One region of the Neobacillus sp. BP17 genome, then DNA from elsewhere that is predicted to be linked to it. Evidence: predicted binding sites of a transcription regulator. Region 1 holds the regulator's gene; the other holds the start of a gene.
What was found. The regulator NrdR, encoded in region 1, represses ribonucleotide reductase genes. The targets are predictions, from matches to a motif close to AACACNATATATNGTGTT.

Region 1 (3,430 bases):
AAATAGGCATAAAATAGCTTTGTTGAATTTATTAACAAATGGATGACAAAGCCCGTCCTAATAAAGTTTTTTATATTGATAGGTTGCAAAAAAAATATAAACAAAGTATACTAGTCATCGTGAACTTCTTGAAATTAGGTAGCGATTGATTACTTAAAGGGTTAGGACCTCTCTGGACTAACTTTCCCCCGTGGTAGTTATAAGATACCGTCAATACATGATTTCAAGAAAGAACAAAAAGGTTAGAGGGGGAAAATGAATATGGAAACAATGGGACGTCACGTGATCTCTGAGTTATGGGGATGCGACTTTGAAAAACTAAACGATATGAATTTTATTGAAACGACTTTTGTTGAAGCAGCTCTTAAATCTGGGGCAGAAATCCGTGAAGTAGCATTTCATAAATTTGCTCCACAAGGTGTGAGTGGTGTCGTCATTATTTCCGAATCACATCTAACTATTCACAGTTTCCCTGAACATGGATACGCCAGCATTGATGTCTTCACTTGCGGCGATTTAAATCCTAATGTTGCAGCAGATTATATTGCTGAGGCATTAAATGCCCAAACACGTGAAAATATTGAAATTCCACGCGGCATGGGTCCTGTCCATGTAAAACAGGCAAAAATACTATAATCTATAAACATAATTGGTGAGAGGTGTATCTAAACATACACCTCTTTTTATATTTTGTCTGTGTTAAAGTTTATTGCTGAATTAGGCACCCTGTTGATTGGAGTGGAAGGCACGAAGACTCCTGCGGGAGGACGGGGCAGGGGAGACCCCGCAGGAGCGCAGCGACGAGGAGGCTCCCCGGACCGCCCGCGGAAAGCGAAGTGCCTGGAGCGGAGATCAACAGGCAACTTTAACAGAGGCTATATTTTAAGCGAAAATGTTGTACAATAAAACAAAAGACAATTGGGGAGGAAAAGTATGGCTATGTTAGGTAACTTATTTGTTCGATTTAAGCAGCAAATTGAGACTTCAGACCAAATTGCTGACGATTCTTTAAAAACGCATTATTATAAGGCAAAGTTTAACCGAGTTTTCGATTCAGTTGAAAAATTATTTCATGAAGATGCCGATTGCCAAGTAACAACCGTTTCTAAAGATCATGGAGAAATTGCTATTGAAATCAATAAACCAATTAAATGCTTTCTAATTGTTACCATTGTCTCTGTAAAACCAATGGAAACCGCAGTAGACTTTAATATTTCATCTGAAAAAATTTCGATTCTCGGCACCTATCCTGCTTTAAAAAAGCGGATTATTTCTTATTACGAGCGAATTAATCAATTACATAACTTCGTAGGAATAAAAAACTCCTAATACTTACTTGTATAAAGATATTCTTTTTTATAAGATGAAAGTAAGCGTTTAGTTCGGAAGCTACAGTGTAGATTTGGAGTTGATTACAATGAAATGCCCTTCTTGTCAAAATTATGGTACACGTGTCCTTGATTCCAGGCCTGTTGATGAAGGCCGGGCCACACGGAGGAGACGCGAATGTGAGGAATGTGGGTATCGTTTTACTACATTTGAGAAGATTGAAGAGATCCCGTTAATTGTAGTCAAAAAAGAAGGTACCAGAGAAGAGTTCAGTCGTGATAAAATCTTACGAGGCTTGATAAAAGCTTGTGAGAAGCGGCCTGTGGCCTTAAAGGAACTAGAAGATATAACCCACGGTGTTGAAAAAGACCTGCGCAGTCAGGGGGTCTCTGAAATAAAAAGTGAAGCCATAGGTGAAATGGTAATGGACAGGCTAGCGCATGTGGACGAAGTTGCCTATGTCAGATTCGCATCTGTTTATCGACAATTTAAGGATATCAATGTTTTCATTGATGAATTAAAAGAATTAATAAAAAAAGAAAAATCGTAAGAGCTAAATAGGTTTTTGGCTCTTTTTGACTTTATAACAGGGGAAGGTTGTAGTATTATGGCGCAGCATTGGCAGGAAATTCTTCCTATTGACCGTTATATCGTAACTGCTGATGGGCTACTGCATGATTATGACCGGAAAGTGCTGACGTTTTTATATCAGCCTTTGATTGGTTCAACTTGCTTTAGTTTATATATGACTCTCTGGGCAGAGGTAGAGGAAAACCGTTTATGGTCTGAGTCCTCCACACACCATCTGTTGATGAATCTCTTAGAGATGAACTTAAAGGACATTTTCGAAGCAAGGTTAAAGTTAGAAGGCATAGGTTTGTTAAATACCCGTGTCAAAACAGATGAAGGAGGCAGGTCGTTTTTATATGAACTTCGTCCTCCATTAAGTCCCCAACAATTCTTTTTAGATGGGATGCTAAATATTTATCTTTACCGAAAGATCGGAAAAACCCATTTTTTACGGTTGAAACGCTTTTTTAGTGACCAACAAAAGCCGAATGAAGATGAGTATGTTGATGTTACTAAAGCCTTTCAGGATGTGTTTGCTTCAGCTGCACCAGGCAGTATGCAATATATACATGGGATTTCTGAAGAGTTACATGAGGAAGAAAATCAGCAGTTTATTGGCCGTTCGGATTCCAATCCGATTCAAATCGGTTTGGACACGTTTGATTTTGATATGTTGGCAGCCGGGCTGAATGAGTCACTCGTTCCGAAAAAAGCATTAACGCCAAAAGTAAAAGCAGTGATTAGTAATCTTGCATTTCTGTATCAAATCTCCCCATTAGAAATGAAGAATTTCATCTTAGGCGCTATTAACGAACATGATGAGATTGACATTGAAGACTTAAGAAAAGGTGCTCGGGATTGGTATCAGTTTGTTAATTATGACCAGTTACCAAGTCTTATTAACCGAACCCAGCCTATTGTCCACCAAACTCAAATCACTGAACCTAAAACTCCGGAGGAGAAATTAATCCGTTCTTACGAAACGACCCCGCCGCTTATCGTTTTTAAAGAATTCTCAGGCGGAGTAGAGCCTTCGAATGCCAATTTGAAGACATTAGAAGAAATTATGATTAAATATAAACTGCCACCGGGTGTTGTCAATGTTTTAATTGAAGTGGCAATGAGAAAGACGGACATGAAATTTACCAAGGGTTTTGTGGAGACCATTGCTAGTCATTGGGCAAGGAAGCAGGTTAAAACGGTGAAGGAAGCAATGGAACTTGCGAAAAATGAAGAACTCAAGGCAACCGAGAGTAAAAAAACGGGGAAATCAACTAGTAAAAAGCCGATACGGACAGAGTTAATCCCAGATTGGTTTGATGAGGGCACTAAGGACACAAGCAAAGAGCCTTCGCAGGGAACTAATAATGAGGTCGAAGCAAAGAAACGGGCAATTGAAGAAAAATTAAAAGCGTTCCGCAAATAGGGGGTGCCGTAGTTGGAGAAAATCAATAAAACCTTAAATAGATTGGCTTCAAATGAAAGTTTTCAAAAACGCTATGAACAACAGCGAATGCAAGTCCTGCAAAAT
Region 2 (3,430 bases), 270 kb from region 1:
GTTTTAACAATCCTTTTCTGATAGAAATAGGTGAAAACGGAATAGATGATAACTGCTGCAATGATAATTAATAAGGGATAAAGTGAACTCAATTTCTTTTTGCTCCTTTCAAGCTTTCCTGCACTAGTTTATTATATAAGCCAATCTCATAAAGATAAAGATGAATGCTAAAAAATCTTTTCAAAACTTCCTAAATTAATTATAGCAGAAACATCTTATTTTGAATCTATATCAGATTTTGGTAGACTTAAACTCGTAATAATATAAAAAATGAGGTCATTATAATGAAAAAAGAAGTTTGGCGTTTTATTGATACTGGAAATAGTTCACCATCTTTTAATATGGCTTTAGATGAGGCGCTGCTCGATTGGCATAGTGAGGGGAAAATTCCTCCAGTGATTCGATTCTATGGCTGGAATCCAGCAACCCTGTCAGTAGGATATTTTCAAAAAGTGGAAAAGGAAATTGATATGGAGGCGGTTAAGGCTCATCAATTAGGTTTTGTCAGGAGACCTACAGGCGGCCGTGGAGTACTTCATGAACACGAGCTTACGTACAGTGTAATCGTTTCTGAAGACCATCCAGAAATGCCAAATTCAGTGACAGAAGCCTATCGTGTGATATCTGAAGGTATTTTAAAAGGATTTCACCATTTAGGACTTGAGGCATACTTTGCTGTCCCAAAAACAGCGGAGGAAAGAGATGCATTAAAAAACCCTCGATCTGCTGTTTGCTTTGATGCCCCAAGTTGGTATGAGCTTGTGGTCGAAGGCAGAAAGGTAGCTGGCAGTGCACAAACAAGGCAAAAGGGAGTCATATTACAGCATGGATCCATATTGTTGGATTTAGATGAGGATAAATTATTTAGTTTATTTAAATATCCTAGTGAAAGGGTAAAGGAACGAATGAGGAAAGCCTTTAAGGATAAAGCGGTTGCTATCAACGCTATTAGTCCGAGGAGAATTTCTCTTGAGGAAGCAAAGGAAGCTTTTTATAAGGGCTTTGCGGAAGGTCTAAATGTTGAACTAGAGCCTTATCAATTAAATGAACAAGAGCTAGCCTACGTTAATAAGATTGCAAAAGAGCGCTATGAGAATGATGAATGGAATTATAAGAGATAATTGGAAGCGGCACACGTCGCTTCTTTGTTATTTAAGCAAAATAAGCAACCTGCGAATTTTGTTGAATTTTCCTGTTTTATGACGAAAATCTTATTATTGCTATTGATTACTATTAATTATATTATTTTTTGAGTTTGACAAAAAGAATCTTGTTTGTTTGATTTACAATATATAGTGGTGTCGAAAATATTTTCGGTACTATATATTGATATTTAGTTGATTTATTCTAGGTGCCTATGATAACCTAAAAATACAAACCAACTAGATATAGCGCAATACTGCTAGATTTAGCACAATAGGTAGATATTAACATGAAGGAGTTGTTCTCATGTCTGTAGTTTTTAGACATACAATGAATATTGATTTTGAAAGGTTGAATGAGGATATCCGCTTATTCCCCCAGGTGCATCCAGTTACCCCAGATATGAAAATAACTCACAAAGGTGTTTCTCGTTTGGTAATGTTGGACCGCTATACCTTTAAAGACACTGCAAAAATTACCCTTTCTAACGACGACTTCGTTGTTTTAACTATAAAAGAAGATCCGAAATTTCCAGCACGCGGCCTTGGCTATATCCAGGAAATCGATTGGGAAAAGAAAAAAGCAAAAGTTTTAGTGGAAGAGGAGTTTAGAGGAGTACTCGATGATCCTGAAGAAGCTAGCACAGGTGTGATTATTAGGTCATTAGATGTGATTGAAAAGCCGTTAGAGCTGTTCTACGAGCAAATTGCGAAGCGTAATGCTACTGGTCTGGCCTCTGTCGAAGAAACGGAAGAGAAGCGAAGAGAATGGACAGAACGGTTTTATCAAGAACTTGTAAACATGAACTTCATTCCTGCAGGCCGCGTTCTTTACGGTGCTGGGGCAGATACCGATGTTACTTACTTCAATTGCTATGTTATGCCTTTTGTCCCAGACTCACGTGAGGGTATCTCTGACCATCGTAAGCAGGTGATGGAGATTATGAGCCGTGGCGGCGGAGTTGGTACAAATGGCTCAACATTGAGACCGCGTAATACACTGGCCAGAGGCGTAAATGGTAAATCATCTGGTTCGGTTTCATGGTTGGATGATATTGCGAAGTTGACACATTTGGTTGAGCAGGGTGGATCAAGACGTGGAGCTCAGATGATCATGTTAGCAGACTGGCATCCAGACATTATTGAATTTATTATCTCTAAGATGCAAAATCCTAGAATTCTACGATTCTTAATTGAAAATACAAATGATGATACGATCAAAAAACTTGCAAAAGATAAATTAAAGTTTACCCCTCTAACTCTAAGTGAAACTGCAATGTACCAAGGAATTGTAAATTATAAAAACATTCAAGGTTTCGGTGGATTTGATGAAAAAATCATTGCTGATGCAGAAGAGAAATTATTAACCGGTGGTAACTACACGGTACACAATTCTGAGTTCCTTACTGGTGCAAATATTTCTGTTTGTTTAACAAAGGAATTTATGGAAGCTGTTGAAAACGATAGTGATTACGAACTGCGCTTCCCATATGTTGAACACTATGATCAAGAAGAAATGAAGATTTATAATGAAGAATGGCATAAAGTGGGAGATGTCCGCGAGTGGGAAAAACTTGGACATAAAGTACGGGTGTACAAAAAGTTCAAAGCAAAAGAACTATGGAACCTTATCAATATTTGTGCTACCTACTCAGCAGAACCAGGAATATTTTTTATCGACAATGCCAACGACATGACCAATGCAAAAGCATATGGCCAACAGGTAGTTGCAACAAACCCATGTGGGGAACAACCACTTGCACCATTTTCCGTCTGTAACCTTGCAGCAGTCAACTTGGCGGAAATGGCTGATAAAGAAACAAAGACGATCGATTTTGAAAAGCTTAAGCGAACAGTAGCCGTAGGAGTTCGGATGCAGGATAATGTCATCAATGCAACACCATACTTTCTTGAAGAAAATAAAAAGCAGGCACTTGGTGAGCGACGTGTAGGGCTTGGAGTAATGGGCTTGCATGACATGCTGATATATTGTGAAACAAAGTATGGATCACCAGAAGGAAACGAACTAGTCGATCAAGTTTTTGAAGTAATTGCAACTACTGCATACAGAACTTCAATTGAATTGGCGAAAGAAAAAGGAAGTTTCCCATTCTTAACTGGGAAAACAACAGGTGAAACTAATCGATTACGTCAAGCTTTCATCGATACAGGGTATATGAAGAAAATGCCTGAAGATATCCGCCAATCTATTTTAGAAAGTGGAATTAGGAACTCTCATTTACTAACGGTTGCTCCCACGGGATCCACTGGAACAATGGTTGGAGTCT

Region 2: a site for NrdR is predicted at 1,283-1,300, ahead of AC4QJR_RS20475 (vitamin B12-dependent ribonucleotide reductase). Genes of this name have one in related genera too.

What each region holds. Positions count from the first base shown of each region.
Region 1 is NZ_CM184198.1:4,458,988-4,462,417, reverse strand. It holds gene speD (adenosylmethionine decarboxylase) at 262-636, shown strand; gene AC4QJR_RS21830 (hypothetical protein) at 934-1,329, shown strand; gene nrdR (transcriptional regulator NrdR) at 1,418-1,879, shown strand; gene AC4QJR_RS21820 (replication initiation and membrane attachment family protein) at 1,937-3,325, shown strand; gene dnaI (primosomal protein DnaI) at 3,338-3,430, shown strand, end outside.
Region 2 is NZ_CM184198.1:4,191,026-4,194,455, reverse strand. It holds gene AC4QJR_RS20485 (rhodanese-like domain-containing protein) at 1-92, opposite strand, end outside; gene AC4QJR_RS20480 (lipoate--protein ligase family protein) at 285-1,121, shown strand; gene AC4QJR_RS20475 (vitamin B12-dependent ribonucleotide reductase) at 1,450-3,430, shown strand, end outside.